2 regions of the Paenibacillus sp. FSL H8-0283 genome follow, and region 1 is predicted to be linked to the other one. Evidence: riboswitches for the same ligand, from Rfam matches in the RefSeq annotation. Region 1 holds a riboswitch; the other holds the start of a gene.
What was found. A riboswitch is a leader RNA that binds a small molecule or an ion and turns the genes downstream of it on or off. The one in region 1 is predicted to bind ZMP and ZTP.

Region 1 (10,495 bases):
TGCAGGCTGTGGACATGGGGAGTTTACGTTGAAAATGTCAGAATATACCGATCACATTATGGGGTTTGATAATTCGGAAGAGATGATAAAGATAGCTCGGAACAGTCTTCATTCAAGCAGGATAACAAATGTAGAATTTGTCTGCGTTAGCACAAAAGAAAAGATGCCATTTGAAGATAAGCAATTTGGTCTGATCTATGATCGCAGAGGTCCAACTTCCATTATTGAGCATGGGAGATTGCTGCAAAAGGGTGGAGTTATGATTGGTATTCATACGGATATAACAAAGGTACGTGAGCGTTTGGAAAGAAATGCTTTTAAGGAGATCAAGATTGAGGAATATAACGAGGCACTTATGATTTTCTCGGATGAAAAAGAGTTTGCCATCTTTCTCTCCGATATCCCGGGAAACCCGGATTATACACAGCCTGAGTACCGGGAACAGCTGGAAGTAAAGCTGAAGGAGAATCAGGTTGATGGTAGAATTGCTGTAAGAGAATGCAAGTATATTTGGCAGGCCATGAGGAGGTGAAGCCGATTGAACACAGAATTTTCAGAACAGAAATATGGTGAAACGGGTGTTAAAACCAGCTTTGAGCAGATGGCTAACGGGGAACAGAAATATAAAATGATAACAGAAGATGGCAGTTACTATTGTAGAACCGTTGCATCTTCCCACGGAGCATGGCAAAACAGTCATGTACATATCAATCTAACGGAGTTTTATGTGGTGCAAACCGGATGGATTGCGTATGCCAGTTATGGAGACGATCAGATGTTTTCGATTCGAGTGATACGTGCGGGAGAGCACATCATTGTCCAACCTGGAATCCATCATAATATATACATGTCTGCACATAGCGCGATACATACCATCAAGCATGGATTGAATACATCCAGTGATTGGACGGCATCACCTGAGTTGGATAGGTTAACTCAATCTTTAACAGAGAAGGAGCTACTCCAGAAGTATGATTAATTAGACGGGAGGATCAGACAGATGCGTAAAAATACAATATTTTGGATTACGGGAGTAACGATAATTCTCTTGGTGACTCTGCTCATATACAGCTATGTTATTCCAAGTGTGAGTGCCCAGGATGTTGTGATGGCAGGCACAATCAGGCAGATTGATACGGATGTAGTTGAGGTAGAGTTAGAGATAACGCGAAAAAGAGAAGACAAGGATCAACATATGGTGTATCCCGTTATCCCTGGATGGGAAGGGGTCACATTCACTGAAGAACAAGATGATGCGTGGTACATGCCTTCGTCTGTTGGCAGCTCCTATCTTGATCAAGTCATTCTGGAAAAGTATCTGAAGGCACAGGGGAAAACCATGAAATCAGCTGATAACCTGATAGGATTTGCGATACCTGATGAGATAGGGAGTTACAAGTTGCGGTTAACGCTCAGATCTTTGGATGGAACGACTCAGCCGCTTGAGAATCCCATGGTGTATTATGTTCACAACGAGCATTTGTTAGGGAAGGATCTGAGTTGGGTTACGAGTGAGAATCTGGAGATCAATAAGGAGTAATCAGAATGATGAATGTATATGAATCGAATGAAATCACTGTACGTTTCTTGGACACAGAAGATGAACAACATCTGGTGAAGTGGCTGTCAGACCTGGAAGTTCTTCAATACTATGAAGGGCGTGATCGGCCGCATGATCTGGAACAGGTGAGAGAGCATTTTTACAATCAAAAAGATGATGCTACTCGTTGTATCGTTGAGTATGGAGGACATCCGATTGGATACATTCAGTTCTATGAGCTTGAGGAAGAAGAACGAACGGAGTATGGTTATGGAGACACGGATGAGATCATCTATGGAACGGATCAGTTTATTGGTGAGGTAGAATACTGGAATAAAGGCATTGGTACACAGTTGATGCAATCCATGCTGGCTTATCTGATTAATGAAAAACAAGCCCGTAAAGTGGTTATGGACCCTCAATCCTGGAACTTGCGAGCGATATCCTGTTATGAGAAATGTGGTTTCCAAAAGATTAAGCTGTTGGAGAAACATGAGCAGCACGAAGGACAGATGCGAGACTGTTGGCTTATGGAATATGCCCTGTAGATCCTGCTTAAAGTTATTTAAATCATGTAAACAAGGAGGAATAATGGATGGATGAAAGATTTCCGATAGGACCATTTGTACACACGGGTGAAGTTACTTTGGCACAACGGGAGAAGTGGATTCAGGACATTGCTGAGTTGCCTGAACGCGCACGAGAAGCGGTAAAGGGATTGAGTGAAGAGCAATTAAGTCTACCGTATCGAGAAGGTGGATGGATGCTCAAACAGGTTATTCACCACATGGCAGACAGCCATATGAACAGTATGATTCGTTTCAAGTTGGCGCTGACAGAGGATACACCAACGATTCGGCCTTATTATGAAGAGCGCTGGGCTGAACTGAGTGATTCAAGAGACCTGGATGTCGAATTCTCGCTTCAGATTCTGGATGCCCTCCATCGTCGTTGGGTGTTTCTGTTAAACGCGCTGACAGATGCAGATTATGCCAAACAATTTTATCATCCCTCATCGGAAGAAACGACAAGACTGGATTACAATCTGGGCATGTATGCTTGGCACGGCAAACACCATGTTGCTCACATCACATCGCTTCGGGATAGATTGGGAATATAGCTATTAGAAATATCTTTTAAGGAGGATTCATCAATGAGTGTACATATCAGACTATTAAATGAGAACGATCCTGTAATCATATCAAAGGCGTTTCAGGAGCAGGGTTGGGGGAGATCCCCTGAGCAGTATCTTCATTACTTGGCTGAACAACAGAATGGGGAACGCGTAACCTTGGTAGCCGAGTTGAATGGAGAATTTGCCGGATACGTGAATGTATTGTGGAATTCCAGCTACCCGTCTTTCAGGGAACAAGGCATTCCCGAAATTAACGATTTTAATGTACTAATGAAGTTCCAGCGCCAAGGTATTGGTTCACGGTTGATGGACCGAGCAGAGGAAGTTATTCTGGAACGAACGGATGTAGCAGGCATTGGTGTAGGTGTGTTTTCCGATTATGGCAAAGCGCAAGTTCTATATGCCCATCGCGGGTACATACCAGACGGTCACGGTGTACACAAACATGATCATTACATTCAGCCGGGTGAAGAAACGATTATGGACGACGATGTTGTACTTTATCTTACGAAGAAGTTAAAAGCCACGCAATAATTTCATAATATATACAATATGAAAGATGTCATGTATATTAGTTGTAAATATCTGTTATGTGTGACTGGCGTAAACGTGGAGTGAACCACGAGGGAGCACATATATTATATGCCGTACGCCTGGGCAAAGTGTTTGATCTTTTGATCAAACACTTTATTTATTATTCAGGGAACGAAAGGACTGGTGGCGGCAATGAAAATGGCGTTTGTTTTATTTGATGGAATGACAAGCATGGATTTAGCTGGATTTTATGAAGCAGTGACTTGGCTAGCGATTCTGAAAGTAAAGGAAAACGTATCATGGACATTCTGCGCAGATAAGGAGGAAATTTCAGATGACCGCGGGCTGAAAATGAAATCCGATGCAGTATTACCTCATCTAGGGGATTTTGATCTAGTATTTTTTCCTGGTGGATTATCAACTAGAACGCTTCGATTTGATGAGGATTTTATGCGATGGGTCCGAACGGCAGAAAATGTCACTTATAAAATATCTATTTGTACCGGGGCTTTACTATTGGGGGCAGCAGGTTTCCTGAATGGAAAAAGGGCTACTACCAACAAATCTGCTTATGATTTATTGAATCCTTATTGTGCAGAAGTGATCTCAGAGCGTGTAGTGCGTGATGGTAATACGGTAACGGGTGCGGGGGTTACGGCTTCCATTGACCTGGGACTATACTTGGTCGAAATGTTAACGTCTACGGAGATCGTCCTTCAAGTTCAACAAAAACTAGAGTATCCATATTATGAAGCTGGTAACTTAAAAGATGTCTATATGCACACTAAGGGTAGGGGATAAAAAGATGACTATTCGCCTTTTTCAAGCGATTGATCAGCCAGCAGTGCTGAAAATGATGACGGATCATGATTTTCAATTCCCTTCGTTTATACGCGATCAGTATCCTGCGCGCTGGGATTTATTTTTAAAAATGACGGATGAACGTATCAGTGCTTATTATGTCATGGTTGACGAAGCAGATGTTGTCATAGGTCATGCTGGTTATATCTTTCATCCTACTGTTAACCGATATGAAATCGTTGGCGTTGTTACATGCAAATCACACCTTCGACAGGGAGTAGCACGTGGACTAATTACAAAAATATGTATAAAAATAGCTGAATTCGGCAGTGGTGATGTCATGCTTTACACACTTGATCATGAAGAAAATGAAGCAGCGCTCCTATTTTATGAACGAATGAATTTTCAAAAAGAAGGTGTTGATATGAACTATTATACCTCGGGGTTTCATAGACTTTCACTTGTTAAAACATTATAAGGAAACTTCAAAAAACTAATTGAAGTGGAAGCATAAAAGTGTACTTCAGTTTAAGTTGCATGGACTTGCAAAGAAAGATGATCAAAAAGCTGTCCTGCATGTTATACTCTATTGGAATTTGAGGAATGATAAGCAGGATGTTAAGAGATTAGATGATCAGAGGAGTGAATGATGCATGTTTAGCAAAGTCGGCCAGATTATGTTGTATGTCAACAATCAGGATGAATCACTGGCATTTTGGACGGAAGTTGCAGGATTCCACATTGTGGATGAAGTAAACCTTGACGAGGGCATGAGATGGATTGAGATTGCGCCTACCGCAGACTCGCAGACAAGCATTATACTCCATGACAAAGAGTTCGTTGAACGGATGTCGGCGGGTGTAAATCTGGGCACACCTTCGTTAATGTTCTTCACCGAAAATCTGGATCAGTTATATGCCGACTTGGCTGGTAAACATGTAACGGTGGGAGAGATTGTCGAGATGCCAACGGGGCGTGTCTTCAACTTTGCTGATAACGAAGGGAATTACTTTGCAGTTTTGGAACGGGCGAAGTAAGTTACAACACAAAACCCCAACAAAAAAACGATCGACATTCATGTCGGTCGTTTTTTTGTTGGGAAAAAGCTTATGTTTTGGAGTAGAAAAACGCAAGAAAAATAGAGAACTACTGGGTAAAAATGTTATAATAGAGTGTGGCTGATTTAACGAAAATGCCGAGGAATGAATAGTCGAAAATGAAGGTTTGAATGGAGCAGTTAAGGAGGAATGTGGTTGTGGAAAAGACGATTAAAAGTGTACAGGATCTATATGATATGCTCGATGCGGATTTCAGATCTGCCAAGCAGTTTTGGGAACCTTTCTATGAGGATCGGAACAGACCAATCCCCTTTTTCCCAAACAAACCGGATGAGAATCTGGTAGCGCATGTGAACGAAGGTGTGCTGAGCGGCGGTAAGGCACTGGAACTGGGGTGTGGCCCGGGCAGAAATGCGTTGTATTTAACCCGCCAAGGATATCAGGTAGATGCTTATGATCTTTCGGAGACAGCTATTGCTTGGGCTAAAGAGAGGGCGGCAGAGGAGCAACTGGACGTGCATTTTGAATGTCGATCTGTGTTCGAATTATCCCCAGAGCAAGAATATGATCTTGTCTACGACTCGGGTTGTCTGCACCATCTGTTGCCACATCAGCGCATTCCCTACATAGAGATGATCCACAATGCACTCCGGCCTGGAGGATACTTTGGAATGACTTGTTTTGCTCCAGGTTTTGGCGATATTGGTGGGCCTGAGATCGTTATGAATGATTGGCAGGTGTATCAAGAGAAGTCGATGCGCGGTGGTCTTGCGTTCACGGAGGAGAAGCTTCGCTACATGCTGGAAGATGGCTTTGAATGTGTGGAGTTCCGTGCAATGAAGTCGCTGGAGCAACATGAACCGTATTTTGGTGTACCTTTTCTCTGGGCCACGTTGTGGAGAAAGAAAAACTCGTAAGAATAGTGAAATAAACATGCATTGAAAATAGAGGAGGAGTGGTATCGGAATGGGAACAGAAACAGGAAAAAGACACTTTATTATTACAGGCACATCCAAAGGGATCGGTTTACAACTTGCAGAGTTATTATTGGCTAAGGGGGATTACGTTTACGGTATTTCACGCGGGGGTTCGGATCTGTTGGAATCAAGCGAGGAATGGAGCGGGCGTTACCGCCATGTTCAGTATGATCTTGCCGACCTGAATGGGATCGATGATTTGATTACACGCATATTGGACCAAATACCTTCTCAGGAAGCTGAATTCATTGGACTCATTAATAATGCAGCGATGCTGGAGCCTCTAAAACCTATCGATCAATGCAGTGCGGCAGAGATAAGTCAGAGTCTTAACATCAGCCTCGCAGCACCAATGATATTAAGTTCCTCTTTTATTCAACAAACAAATCATCTGTCCGCCAGACGTAAAATTGTCAATCTCTCATCTGGTTCAGGAAGTTATCCCGCGCCTTCAATGGCAGTGTACTGTACATCGAAGGCTGGGATGAACATGTTCACCCAATGCGTATCTTTGGAGCAAACGGGCCAACAGAACCCTGTTGAGATTATTGCTTTTGATCCGGGGATGGTCGATACGGAATTGCAGGCTGTTGCACGAGGCAAAAGTGCAGAGGAGTTCGCTCTTGCAGGTATGTTCAATCAAGTATATGAAGCAGGACAATTAAGATCGCCACGAGACGTAGCGATGCAGTTGATCGAGCGGATGGACGAAAATAGTGATTCAAGCCATGTTATACACACTGTTGAGAGCTAATATGATATACGATACTTCTTTCAGCTCGTTTTCTTACGAAGTATGGATACCTTTTGATATAAGCCCAACTTCCCTGTACACTGGAATCAGCGATCGGAAGAACGATTCGTAACGGTAAAGGTGATCCTGCAACAACGGAGTCTAATTACCTTATTCAACCTTAGAAGATCAGAAACGTGGTGAAGTCTCTTGTTTAAAATTATGCTCATTGAAGACGACGAGTCGTTATTCAGTGAAATCAAGGAACGATTGTCCCAATGGTCGTATGACGTGTATGGTGTGCAGGATTTTGGAAAGGTATTGCAGGAGTACAGCGTAATTCAGCCGCAACTGGTCATTATAGATATTCAGTTACCCCAATATGACGGGTTCCATTGGTGCCGGATCATTCGTTCGCACTCCAATGTGCCGATTATCTTTTTGTCCTCACGGGATCATCCTGCGGATATGGTTATGTCCATGCATTTGGGGGCAGACGATTTTATCCAGAAGCCTTTTCATTTCGATGTATTGATTGCCAAGATCCAAGCGACTTTGCGGAGGGTGTATAACTATAATACAGAGCATATTGAACTTCGAACCTGGCGCGGTGCCACTATTGAGTATGTGAAAAATACACTGACCTGCGGGGATGAATCTGTCCTGTTGACCAAAAATGAGATGTTCATTCTTAAAGTGCTGGTCGAGCATAAAAATCAGATTGTTACCCGTGAGGATCTCATCCGGAGCTTGTGGGATCATGAGCATTTCGTGAGTGACAATACGCTGACGGTTAACGTTAATCGGTTACGGAAGAAACTTGAACCCATCGGCTTGGAGCGGTACATTGAAACCAAAGTAGGTCAGGGGTACATGGCAACGGAAGAGGCAGAAGCATGATCGGAAAGTACATACGAGAAAGGGCTAGTTGGTTATGGCTACTGGTAAGCATGCAACTTATTATTTTATTGGTGACCTACCTGGACTCGTCCATTCCATTCCAATCTGTGGTGTATATCGTAGGACTGAATGTAGTGGTATGCCTTGTTTTTATCTGGGCGAGATACCTGAAAGAGACCCGTTTCTATAAAAAGTTGAGCATCTGGGATCATACCTATGATCTGGGAGAACTTGATATCGCCGAAAGTCCATATGAGCAGCTTGTACATGAGGCCGTCAGTTCCCAGACACAGCGGTATCGTAAGGAGTCGTCACATCATTTTATCGCTCTGGAACAGGAGAAGGACGAGATGTTGTCCTGGATTCATGAGGTGAAGACCCCACTGACAGCGTTGCAACTGATGATCGAGCGCTTGCCAGATGACAAGTTACAGAGCCAAATGACATATGAATGGTTACGAATTCATCAGTTGCTGGATCAGCAGCTTCATCAGAAGCGTATTCCGTTTATGCATAATGATCTGTTCATCGAAGAGACGGAACTTGAACCAGTATTGAATAGCGAGATACGAGCGTTGAAATCGTGGTGCATTTCCAAAGGCATTGGCTTTGATGTGTCTTTAATGGTATCGCGCGTGCTCACAGACAGCAAATGGTTAGGCTTCATCCTCCGGCAGTTGTTGAGCAATGCGGTGAAATATAGCGATTCATCGGACATCCTCATTGAAAGTTGGGAACAGGATGGACACATCATACTCATGATTCAGGATCACGGGCGAGGGATTGAGACTCAAGATCTACCGCGTATATTTGATAAAGGATTTACGTCCACCCGAGGCAGAATGGATGGGGCGGCTACCGGGATGGGGCTGTATCTGGTTCGTCAGGTGGTCCAGACGCTTCATGTGAACATTCATGTAGAATCTTCTCTTGGCGAGGGCACAACCGTCACACTTACTTTTCCGCGAAAAAACGACATGGTGCATCTTGCAGGCGTGTGACAACAATGTCACATGCTTTTTGGTTTTGTTCGGTGAATCACACGATAACATTGCACATTCCGATTATGATATAGACACGAGCATTTTGCAGAAGATCTAAGAGGAGTGAGCGGGATATGTGGATACTGGAAGCCAAAAAAATTCATAAAGTCTATGGTAATAAATTAAATAAACAGGAAGTGCTGAAGGGAATTGATCTTGGGGTAAGCAAGGGAGAGTTTGTTGGTATTATGGGGCCTTCGGGTTCGGGTAAAACAACGCTGCTTAATGTACTTTCCTCCATTGATCGGGTGAGCCAGGGCACGATTGATATTGAGGGCAAGGAATTCACCGGAATGAAGGAGAAACAGCTGGCTGAGTTCCGCAAACATCATTTGGGCTTTATTTTTCAGGAATATAATCTGCTGGATACCCTTACGGTGAAGGAAAATGTATTATTACCGCTCTCGATTACGAGCATTCCAAAGCAGGAGGCACACCAGAAGTTTGAACAGATCGCACGTGAACTGGGAATCTACGAATTGAAAGACAAGTATCCATCTGAGATTTCAGGGGGTCAGAAGCAGCGGACTTCGGCAGCACGAGCATTTGTCCACGAGCCGAGTATCATTTTTGCGGATGAGCCGACAGGAGCGCTGGATTCCAAGTCCGCTTCGGATCTTCTCGGCAAGTTAAGTGATATGAACAGCGCACGAAAAGCGACTATTATTATGGTTACCCATGATCCGGTTGCCGCAAGTTATTGCAGCAGAGTGATCTTTATTCGAGACGGTCAGATCTACACCCAGTTGAATAAAGGAGACGAGTCACGGCAATCGTTCTTCAACGATATTATCAAAACCCAGGGCGTATTGGGTGGTGTGCAGCAATGAGCTTGAATTATATTATCTTCCGCAATCTCAGGAAAAATCTGAAGAATTATTATCTCTATGTATTTGCGCTTGTGTTCAGTGTGGCCTTGTATTTTTCCTTTGTGACGTTACAGTATGATCCTTCCATGGATGAGGTGGCTGCTTCAACAAAAGGTGCGGCGGCTATAGGCGCATCTTCGGTATTATTAATCTTTATTGTCGGCATTTTTTTGCTCTATGCCAATACGATCTTTATCAAGCGGCGTAGCAAAGAAATTGGATTATTTCAATTGATCGGACTGACAAAAGGCAGAATTTTTGGTATTTTGAGTGCGGAGAACAGTATCCTTTATTTTGGCTCCATGGCTATTGGTGTGTTAATTGGGTTTCTTGCGTCCAAGCTGGTATTGATGATATTGTTCAAAATTCTCGGTGTGGATGCGATTACGAAACTGTATTTCTCTCCGATGGCACTGATGCAAACGGTGATTGTCTTTACGATAATGTATTTGCTCATCATGCTGATGAACTACATCTTTATCAAGGGGCAGAGTATTCTCTCACTCTTTCGGGTGTCTGCCACTTCGGAGCAGCAGGTGCAGAAGATGTCTGTCGGACAGATGATTGTTGGCGTCTTGGGCATTGCTCTGATTGTGTATGGATACTTCATGTCTGCACGGCTGTTCAGCGGTGAGGCAATGGATATGCAGCAGTTGATGTATACGATGATCCTGATTCTCTTCTCGGTCATACTGGGGACATACCTGTTCTATAAGGGTTCGGTAAGTTTTATCTTTAATCTGATTCGCAAAAGCAAAAACGGCTACCTATCCATTCATGAGGTGTTGTCTTTATCTTCAATCATGTTCCGCATGAAATCCAACGCATTGCTGCTTACAATTATTACAACCGTGTCGGCGCTTGCTATTGGCATGCTGTCACTCAGTTACATTTCGTATTATTCC
Region 2 (10,495 bases), 2.5 Mb from region 1:
CCGATGCCGTGTTCTCGCTGGGAGACGCCAGCGAGCTGGAAGAAGCAGCGCGCCGGCTATACGCCGCGCTGCGCAACTGCGATGAGCAAGGCGCCACATATATTGTGGCTGAAGCCTGCTCACGCGAAGGGCTGGGAGCAGCCGTCATGAATCGGCTGCTCAAGGCTGCGGGGAACCAACTCATACAAGTTGGCAACCAGCAACCCTCATAACCTCTCCTGATCATACAGTCAGGAGAGCTAATCACTCTTTTTCCAAAACAAAATCAAGATTCTATAAAGCCAGCAACTGACCAGACATCCGTCGCCGTTTGCCTTTCATCGGTCATGTTTAGGTCCTTGTCCGCATATCGTGTACAAGAACCTTTACGTGACTTGGGGGTATGGGGATGTGGGATGTGTCTGTCCATGTAGGGCAGTTGGTAACCATTTTGATCATGGCTATTGCGCTTGGCCTCGATGCGTTCTCACTCGGGATCGGAATTGGCATGAAGGGCATTCGGCTGCGGGATGTATTGCGAATCAGTATTGTAACGGCGCTATTTCATATCATCATGCCGCTCATCGGCATGTATATGGGCAAATACGTCAGTTCCCTGCTCGGTGACATTACGACGTATGCGGCAGGTGGATTGCTTGTTTTGCTGGGTGCTCATATGATTCTGAATGCATTCCGTGAAGGCGATACAAAGCTGGTGGACCACCGTTCCCTGCTCGGCGTTGTTTTGTTCTCCCTCAGCGTAAGTGTGGATTCATTCTCCGTTGGCGTTTCCTTAGGGATGTTTAGCAGTGATCTGATCTTAACTGTACTTGCTTTCGGTGTGTGTGGCGGGGTGATGTCGGTTATGGGTCTGCTATTAGGCCGTCGGGTGAGCCAGAATCTCGGGGATTACGGCGAAGCCATTGGTGGCGCAATCTTGCTTGCGTTTGGACTTTTGTTTATATTTTAGAATAAAACTTGAAATATCATATCATTCGCATCATATGTAAAATGGGGAGGCTAACACAATGAAACATATTTTATTCGTGTGTACAGGAAATACGTGCCGCAGCCCCATGGCAGAGGGGCTTTTGAGAAAACTGGCATCGGAGCGTGGCATTCAGGTAGAGGTTCGCTCCGCAGGTGTGGCAGCAACGTCGGGTATGCCGATCTCCCGACATGCTGAAGCGGTTTTGAGAGATCATAACGTTGAAGGTCCACCTCATTCCACACAGCTTAGCTCTAACCTGGTAGGTTGGGCCGATCTGGTTCTTACATTAACACGGAGTCATAAGCAGCATGTCATGCAGGTTTTTCCCGATTCAGTCCACAAAACCTATACATTGAAAGAATATGTGGAGGATGATGAACAGGTATTAAGTGATGTTCAGGAGTTGGACAGCCTGTTTGCAACGCTTGAGATGAAACGCGCCCTTGGCCAAGAGATCCTGGCATCGGAGCGTGAGCGAGCCATTGAGATTAGACAACGAATTCCAAGTTTCGACATCTCCGATCCGTTTGGAGGAAGTCGTGATGATTACAATATAGCTGCAGCTGAGATTCGGACGGCATTGGACCGGCTTTTGGATAAGCTGGGATAATTCTGATCCTGCGAGGCAGGTTATAGAAATAGGACACGTGATGTAAATTAACCGTTGATTTTAGCCGCGGGTTGTTTTATGATGAAGGGGAAAACAGGGATCCGGTGTAACTGGCGACGAAGTGGGCATAACCACGATGGAGCACCGGAACAAACGGCCGGTCGCCTGGGCAAAAGAGCAATTCTGCGTTACCCGCAGACTGCTCTTTTTTTCGTCTTTCATCTGATTATTCGCTATAATAGTACCTGAGATGCCGTGCAAGAATACGAAGGACAACCAAGAGACAGCGGGCATGATTTTATCGGGAGGCGATAATAGGATGACTATAGAGTTAGATTCGGAACAACCCGGATTGCAGGAACAGACCGCGTCTATTCTGCATGAACTGGCGCTTGCCGGACAGCTTGGGCCTGGACAGATCGTTGTGATCGGTACAAGCACAAGTGAAGTCGCAGGCGCTCGGATTGGTACGAGTGGTGCCATTGAAGTGGCGCAGCAGCTTCTTGCGGGTATACGCGAGGTGCAGGAAGAGTTCGGTTTTGACACGGTATTCCAATGTTGTGAGCATCTGAACCGTGCGCTGGTAATGGAACGTTCTGTGCTTACTCGACTTGGATTGACCGAGGTTGGTGCAGTACCCGTGCCCAAGGCCGGAGGTTCAATGGCATCCGCAGCATATCGTTCGCTGACCGATCCATGCCTGGCTGAACATGTGCAGGCCCATGCGGGACTGGACATTGGGGAGACGATGATTGGGATGCATCTCCGGCATGTAGCCGTACCCTATCGTACAGCGCTTCGCTATGTTGGAGATGCTCGTGTAACCACAGCGTTGACCCGTCCGAAGTTGATTGGCGGCGAACGCGCGGTGTATCGTATGGAAGAACAACCAGATTCGACATTTTGTGACTAACATATAAAGCGAGACTAATTGGGTTACACTCCTGACTTTGATTGCATCACCATCTTCCGATCGCTGTTATCCCCAGATTTTTTAATTCCCTATTTAAAAGGGGAAATCCGGTGATAAAGGCGACCACTTCGTTTCTTCAGATTGGTGTTGCACTCGCCGTTTTCGTGTAAACATTAGTTTCACTTTATAACTTCACTTATAACTGGGAGGAATTTAATCATGGAACAATTGCGCAAGAATGACCCGGCAGTACTGGAAGCGATGAATCTTGAACTGAAACGTCAACAGAACAACATCGAACTGATCGCATCCGAGAACATCGTAAGTGAAGCAGTAATCGAAGCAATGGGATCTGTTCTGACCAACAAGTACGCTGAAGGATATCCAGGTAAACGTTACTATGGCGGTTGTGAGCATGTGGACATCGTTGAAGACATCGCGCGTGATCGTGCAAAAGAATTGTTCGGAGCAGAACACGTGAATGTTCAACCTCACTCCGGTGCACAAGCGAACATGGCAGTTTATCTTGCAGCGTTGAAACCTGGTGATACTGTACTTGGTATGAACCTTGCCCATGGTGGACACCTCACACACGGTAGCCCGGTTAACGCATCTGGTTTGCTGTACAACTTTGTGGCATACGGCGTACAGGAAGATACATTCCTGATTGATTATGATGAAGTACGCAAAGCGGCTTTCAAACACCGCCCTCGTCTGATCGTTGCAGGTGCAAGTGCGTATCCGCGTACCATTGATTTTGAAAAGCTAGCTTCCATCGCCAATGATGTAGGCGCTTTGTTCATGGTGGACATGGCTCACATCGCAGGACTGGTTGCTGCTGGTTTGCATCCAAACCCGGTTCCACATGCGCATTTCGTAACAACAACTACACACAAAACGCTGCGTGGACCTCGTGGTGGTATGATTCTGTGCCGCAAAGCGTGGGCAGCAGCGATTGATAAAGCCGTATTCCCAGGTTCCCAAGGTGGACCTCTGATGCACGTGATCGCTTCCAAAGCGGTAGCATTCGGTGAAGCTTTGCAACCATCGTTCAAAACGTATGCTGAGAATGTCGTGAAAAACGCACAGGTTCTGGCTGAAACACTGATCGCTGAAGGATTGAACATCGTATCTGGTGGTACAGATAACCACTTGATGCTGATCGACACACGCAGTGTGAACATCACAGGTAAGGAAGCTGAGCATGTGCTTGATTCCATCGGTATTACCGTGAACAAAAATGCCATTCCATTCGACCCTACAAGCCCGTTTGTAACGAGTGGTATTCGAATTGGTACACCTGCTGCAACTTCCCGTGGCATGAACGAAGAAGCGATGGTCGCTATTGGTAAGATCATTGCTAAAACGCTGAAAAATCCAAAAGATACAGCGAAGCTGGATGAAGCCCGTGCAGAAGTGACTGCACTGACAGACCAATTCCCGCTCTATACCGATCTTAAATACTAAAAAACTTTGCTCATGCTGTTTGTATTTGAGATGTTCTTAATGTACACACGCAGGCGGAGCAAACCGAAAGAACCTGAAGAAGCGTAGCGCTCGCCTTTATCCCCAGATTTCAACAATTATAATTGGATCAAAGAAATCTGGGGATAACAGCGATCGGAAGGTCATTCGGTTTGCGGAGCACCATTAGTGTTTACACGTTTTTGAACATACTCAACGACATAACAGCAAGAGCAAAACAGGACCGGATGGATCATTTTCCGGTCCTGTTTTTTATAGGATTCGGTAATCTGTAATGATTGGGTGCCCCTTGATGGTGTAATTCGTTGTTGGTGATGATATAATATACAGGATTTATCGAGCCCATGAATGGTGGCTAGGTATATTTGGAAATGCTGAACATGAAGAACTTACCGGAGGGACAAATTAGATGGGAAAATTAGTAATATGTGATCACCCTTTGATTCAACACAAACTGACGTTTATACGCGACATGCGTACGAATACGAAAGATTTTCGTGAATTGGTGGATGAAGTAGCAACGTTGATGGCTTATGAGATTACAAGAGATGTTGAACTGGAAACGATTGATGTACAGACACCTGTAGCTGCAACACAAGGTAAAGTCATCTCTGGACGTATGCTCGGACTGGTGCCGATTCTGCGCGCAGGACTAGGAATGCTGGATGGCGTTGTGAAATTGTTACCAGCGGCAAAAGTTGGACATGTGGGTCTGTTCCGTGACCCGGAAACACTGCAACCGGTAGAATACTACACCAAACTGCCTACAGACGTAACAGAGCGTCAATTGATTGTAATTGATCCGATGCTGGCAACGGGTGGTTCGGCAATTGCAGCTATTGACGTGCTCAAAAAACGTGGCTGTACCCAAATCAAGATGATGAACCTGGTCGCAGCACCGGAAGGCGTAAAAGCTGTGCAAGATGCACATCCCGATGTGGACATCTATGTAGCAGCATTGGACGACCGTCTGGATGATCATGGTTATATCGTTCCAGGGCTTGGAGATGCAGGAGACCGTCTATACGGCACTAAATAAGCATATTGCATGCGGAGTAGAAAAGAGGCTTGCTCGAATGTCTAACAAAATTAAAGTCATGACGATCTTCGGGGTGCGTCCGGAAGCCATCAAGATGGCTCCGCTTATTTTGGAATTGCAGAAACACCCTGAGTCTATTGAATCTATTGTTTGCGTAACTGCGCAGCATCGCCAGATGTTGGATCAGGTACTTGAAGTTTTCGACATTCATCCCGATTATGATCTGGATGTGATGAAGGACCGTCAGACATTGAATGAAATCACAATTCGTGTGCTTGGCGGTCTGGAGCCGGTGTTAGCCGAAGCTAAGCCGGATATTGTACTGGTTCACGGGGATACATTAACTACCTTTGTAGCGAGCTATGCAGCATTCTTGCAACAGATTCAGGTAGGACATGTGGAAGCGGGGCTGCGGACGTGGAACAAGCTGTCTCCATATCCGGAAGAGATGAACCGTCAGCTGACGGGAGTACTGGCTGATCTACACTTTGCGCCTACGGATTGGTCTTCTTCCAATCTTGCCAAAGAAAATAAATCGGAGTCTAGTACGTACGTCACAGGCAACACGGTAACAGATGTGTTTCAATATACTGTACGGGAGGACTACACACACCCGGTACTTGATTGGGCCCAAGGCAAACGCCTTGTGCTGATGACAGCTCATCGCCGTGAATCTCAAGGCGAGCCTCACCGCAACATTTTCCAGGCCGTCAAACGGATTGCCGACGAATTCGAAGATATTGCCATCGTGTACCCGGTGCATCCAAGTCCTGCTGTGAAGGAGCCGGCTCACGCGATCTTGGGGAATCATCCCCGTATTCAATTAATTGATCCACTAGACGTGGTGGATTTGCATAACTTTTACCCGCACACTCACTTGATTTTGACCGATTCAGGCGGTTTGCAGGAAGAAGCACCTTCGTTTGGTGTGCCTGTGCTCGTATTGCGCGATACAACAGAACGCCCGGAAGGTATTGAAGCCGGAACGCTGGAATTGGTAGGTACCGAAGAGGAACGTGTGTATGAACGGACCAAAGCTCTGCTTACAGACAAAACCCTGTATGCAAGCATGAGCCAGGCTGCCAATCCATACGGTGATGGACATGCTTCGGAAAGAATTGTCAATGCGATTTTGCATCATTTCGGTGTAAATGGTGAGCGTCCGGAATCATTTCACAGAAAATTCAAAAAATAATACATTTTTTCTGACGGATTTATAAAGGGCAAGCATACAGTTAAACTGTACGGTTTACGCGGGTTTATGGGCTTTGAGGGTCTGTATTCCCGTCGTTTCCCCCTTTAAAACGCTAAAATCATTCAATTGACAAAGGCTCTCATCATTCAGTAAAATTAACTGGGATTGCAAGGGTGGCGTGGAAAATGGCCGATTCGAACAAACCAAATTCATCCCGTAACCATGACGATAATGTATGGAAAGCGATGGGACTCGTGACAGCTTTTGGGATCGAGATTGCCATTCTCGCTGTTGCCGGATATTACGCTGGCTCCTGGTTGGACAAGACCATCGGAGGTAACGGAATATGGATCGCCGTAAGCGTTCTCTTTTTTCTTGCGGCAGGCGGTGTAAGCATCTACTTTATCGCGAAAAAAATCATGGGGGAAAGTGATGAGTGAACTAACCAGATACCGCAGATCGATGACTGTTTTCGTCATGTACTTTCTTATGATTTGTTTTCTCGCAGCGGCCTTTATGCCACGTGTGGAGACAATTGCTTTGGGACTGGCCCTGGGTACAGGAGTTAGCTGGATCAACGCATTTTACCTGGGCTACAAAGTAAGGAAAATGTCTGATGATGCGGCAGAAGGTAACTTGAAGCGTGTCAACTTGGGATTTTTGACAAGAGCGGCATTCGCTGTGCTCGGTATATTCATATCGATGCGCTTTCCGCAGTACTTCAATACATATGCGGTTGCAGGCGGTCTCGTCATTGCACAATATTCCTTATTGATTATAGGGATTGTCTATTCCCGCAGAGCAGAATGATGTTAAGGGCTGCAGCTTTCAAGTCGAGAAAGGGGTGAGAAAAATATGCATGAAGCTCCAATTATTATGCTTGGCGGATTTCGACTGGATCTATCGGTTCTGTTGATGCTGGTAGTTACAGGTGCAATTGTTTTTATTTTTGCTGTACTGGCAACACGGAGATTATCCGTTGAAAATCCCGGCAAGCTGCAAAATTTTATGGAGTGGGCAGTAGAATTCGTCCGCAATCTGATTTCCAGTACAATGGATATGAAGAAAGGTAAACATTTTATCTCTCTCGCTCTTTCCATGATTATGTTCATTTTTGTAGGGAACATGCTCGGCCTTCCGCTCGTGGCTGTATCTGAGGTAACAGATGTTAATCAGGCACAGGTATTCGGTAAGCCGATTGTTACAGCGGTGGAGGCGTTTGAAAAAGCGCATGCCAAGGACCCTGAAGCACACCCACACGTTGAACTGGCCTGGTGGAAATCACCAACAGCCGACTTGTCTGTAACGATGGGACTTGCTCTCGTAGCGTTCCTTGTATCTCATGGACTTGGATTGTTCCGTAACACCAAAGGGTATCTCCAGCATTACTTCAAGCCATTTGCCTTGTTCTTGCCAATCAACTTGATTGAGACGGCATCCAAGCTGTTGACACACGGTATGCGTTTATTCGCGAATATCTTTGCAGGTGAGGTACTGATCGCAACGATCCTGAAACTGACCACATTCAAAGTGTTTGGTGCTATTGCAGCGATTCCGCTACTTATGGTGTGGCAAGGCTTTAGTATCTTTATCGGCGCGATCCAGGCATTTGTGTTTGTTATCTTGATGATGGTGTACATTTCACAGAGCATCGAGACGCATGACGAGCATTAAGTTTCAAGCCCTACGAAGATTTCTTCACCAGGCTGAACAATAAAAAATTCGATTTATCATTTTAAGGAGGATATACAAATGGGAGCAATGGCATTAATCGCAGCAGCAATTGTTGCAGGACTGGGCGCGTTTGGCGCAGGTATTGGTAACGGTATGGTAATCAGCAAAACGGTGGAAGGTATTGCCCGTCAACCGGAAGCAAAATCCACTCTTCAAACAACAATGTTTATCGGTGTAGGTTTGATCGAGGTATTGCCGATCATCGGTGTGGTACTCGCGTTCATGTTCTACGGTATGGCTTAATCAAATTTTAAAGGTTTGGCGGGGAAGGCCATAGCCATCCGCGCCTTCTTTTTAGGTAATGTCCGTTCTAACGGATGACGTTTCAAGGATACCTCCAGGAAGGAGTGAACAGATTGAGTTTCATATGGGAAAATACGCTTCTTGCGATTGTTGCATTTGCAATTTTATATTGGCTGCTTAGCCGTTATGCCTTCGGGCCTTTGTTCTCCATTATGGAAAAACGTCGTGAACTCGTGATGACGCAGATGAATGAGGCTGCACAGACTCGGGAACAGGCCATTGCCTATGTGGAGGAACAAAAACAAGCTCTTGAACAAGCACGTCAAGATGCTTACGACATCATTGAACAGTCCAAACAAACAGGTGGCAAACAAGCTGAATCGATTTTGGCTGATGCAAAAGCTGAAGCTAATCGTCTGAAAGACGATGCAGTACGCGAAATCGAGAGCGAGAAGAACAAAGCAGTCGCAGCACTTCGCAGCGAACTGGGTACAGCTTCCGTTCAGATTGCATCCAAGTTGATCAAAAAAGAAGTTGAGAACGGTCCTGCACAAGAAGAGCTTGTGAACCAATACCTCAATGAGGTAGGAGGCCGACAATGAGCCGCGATACGATAGTTGCCAAGCGTTATGCGAAAGCATTGTTCGAAGTTGCTCTTCAGCAACAGCAGGTGCTTGAGGTTGAACAGGAACTGGTTGCAGTAGTCAGTGCATTGACCGGAGATGCAGATATCGAGAAATTTATCGTATCCCCTAACATTTCTGATGAAGCGAAGCAGAACGTAATTCACTCAAGTCTTGATGGCAAGGTATCCGATTCAGTCCTTCGTACAGTCTTGTTGTTGATTGAGCGCGGACGCGTTGAATTGCTGGGAGACTTGCTGAATGATTATCGGAAGATCCAAGGTGAGTCGCTGGGCATCGCTGATGCGCGTGTCTACTCGACTTATGCGTTGAATGATGAAGAAAAAGAAGCGGTAGCCCGTGAATTCGGTGGCCGTGTCAATAAAAAGATTCGTATCGAGAACATTGTTGATCCGACTCTGCTGGGCGGATTGAAAGTCGCCATTGGCGATACGATCTATGACGGCAGCTTGGCTGGCAAGCTCGAACGTCTTGAGCAGTCTTTTAACAGACGAGTACAGTAGATTGGGGTGAGGACACTTGAGTATCAAGCCAGAAGAAATCAGTACATTAATTAAGAGCCAAATCGAACAATACAAGACCGATATCGATGTAGTCGAAGTTGGAACGGTTATCGAGGTTGGTGACGGTATTGCTCGTGTTTACGGACTTGAGAACGTCATGTCCAACGAGTTGGTTGAATTCCCAAGCGGTGTTATGGGACTCGCCATGAACGTGGAAGAAAGCAATGTCGGTGTCGTTATCCTGGGACCTTATTACGATATTCGTGAAGGCGACCAAGTTAAACGTACAGGTCAAATCATGCAAGTGCCTGTTGGTGAAGCATTGATTGGACGCGTTGTGAACCCGCTCGGTATTCCTGTAGATGGCAAAGGGCCAATCGCTACAACGGAATTCCGTCCGGTTGAAGGTAAAGCACCAGGCGTAATGGATCGTAAATCGGTTCATGAGCCGATGCAAACAGGGATCAAAGCCATTGATGCAATGGTTCCAATCGGTCGTGGACAACGTGAGTTGATCATCGGTGACCGTCAAACAGGTAAAACATCCATCGCGATTGATGCGATCCTGAACCAAAAAGGTAGCGGCATGAAGTGTATCTATGTGGCTATTGGTCAGAAACAGTCTACGGTTGCTCAAGTTGTGGAAACTCTTCGTCGTAAAGGCGCAATGGAGTACACAATCGTTGTAACTGCAGCAGCTTCCGATCCATCACCACTCTTGTACATCGCACCGTATTCCGGTTGTTCGATGGGTGAGTACTTCATGTACAAAGGCGAGCACGTTCTGGTTATCTATGATGACTTGACCAAACAAGCCTCTGCATATCGTGAGCTTTCCTTGTTGCTTCGTCGTCCACCGGGCCGTGAGGCTTATCCGGGTGACGTCTTCTACCTGCACTCCCGTTTGCTGGAGCGTGCTGCGAAGCTGAATGATGAACTTGGTGGTGGTTCTTTAACCGCACTGCCGTTTATTGAAACACAAGCTTCCGACGTATCTGCATACATCCCAACGAACGTAATCTCCATCACGGACGGACAAATCTTCTTGGAAGCTGACTTGTTCAATGCTGGACAACGCCCGGCGATCAACGTAGGTATTTCCGTATCCCGTGTCGGTGGTTCTGCTCAGATCAAAGCGATGAAAAAGGTTGCAGGTTCC

Region 2: linked by a shared signal. The riboswitch ahead of MHI52_RS28355 (TIGR01440 family protein) and the one ahead of MHI52_RS08670 (DJ-1/PfpI family protein) in region 1 are both predicted to bind ZMP and ZTP.

The regions. Positions count from the first base shown of each region.
Region 1 covers NZ_CP150295.1:1,886,483-1,896,977, forward strand. The annotation lists gene MHI52_RS08640 (class I SAM-dependent methyltransferase) at 1-532, shown strand, start outside; gene MHI52_RS08645 (hypothetical protein) at 539-979, shown strand; gene MHI52_RS08650 (hypothetical protein) at 1,001-1,540, shown strand; gene MHI52_RS08655 (GNAT family N-acetyltransferase) at 1,549-2,088, shown strand; gene MHI52_RS08660 (YfiT family bacillithiol transferase) at 2,136-2,660, shown strand; gene MHI52_RS08665 (GNAT family N-acetyltransferase) at 2,694-3,209, shown strand; ZMP/ZTP riboswitch at 3,260-3,341, shown strand; gene MHI52_RS08670 (DJ-1/PfpI family protein) at 3,402-4,010, shown strand; gene MHI52_RS08675 (GNAT family N-acetyltransferase) at 4,015-4,488, shown strand; gene MHI52_RS08680 (VOC family protein) at 4,664-5,047, shown strand; gene MHI52_RS08685 (bifunctional 2-polyprenyl-6-hydroxyphenol methylase/3-demethylubiquinol 3-O-methyltransferase UbiG) at 5,239-5,985, shown strand; gene MHI52_RS08690 (SDR family NAD(P)-dependent oxidoreductase) at 6,035-6,799, shown strand; gene MHI52_RS08695 (response regulator transcription factor) at 6,989-7,678, shown strand; gene MHI52_RS08700 (sensor histidine kinase) at 7,675-8,679, shown strand; gene MHI52_RS08705 (ABC transporter ATP-binding protein) at 8,796-9,551, shown strand; gene MHI52_RS08710 (FtsX-like permease family protein) at 9,548-10,495, shown strand, end outside.
Region 2 covers NZ_CP150295.1:6,432,315-6,442,809, reverse strand. The annotation lists gene MHI52_RS28370 (L-threonylcarbamoyladenylate synthase) at 1-212, shown strand, start outside; gene MHI52_RS28365 (manganese efflux pump MntP family protein) at 389-949, shown strand; gene MHI52_RS28360 (low molecular weight protein arginine phosphatase) at 1,008-1,580, shown strand; ZMP/ZTP riboswitch at 1,677-1,758, shown strand; gene MHI52_RS28355 (TIGR01440 family protein) at 1,900-2,493, shown strand; gene glyA (serine hydroxymethyltransferase) at 2,713-3,960, shown strand; gene upp (uracil phosphoribosyltransferase) at 4,388-5,017, shown strand; gene wecB (non-hydrolyzing UDP-N-acetylglucosamine 2-epimerase) at 5,055-6,212, shown strand; gene MHI52_RS28335 (AtpZ/AtpI family protein) at 6,398-6,652, shown strand; gene MHI52_RS28330 (ATP synthase subunit I) at 6,645-7,022, shown strand; gene atpB (F0F1 ATP synthase subunit A) at 7,068-7,886, shown strand; gene atpE (F0F1 ATP synthase subunit C) at 7,965-8,189, shown strand; gene atpF (F0F1 ATP synthase subunit B) at 8,303-8,791, shown strand; gene MHI52_RS28310 (F0F1 ATP synthase subunit delta) at 8,788-9,336, shown strand; gene atpA (F0F1 ATP synthase subunit alpha) at 9,353-10,495, shown strand, end outside.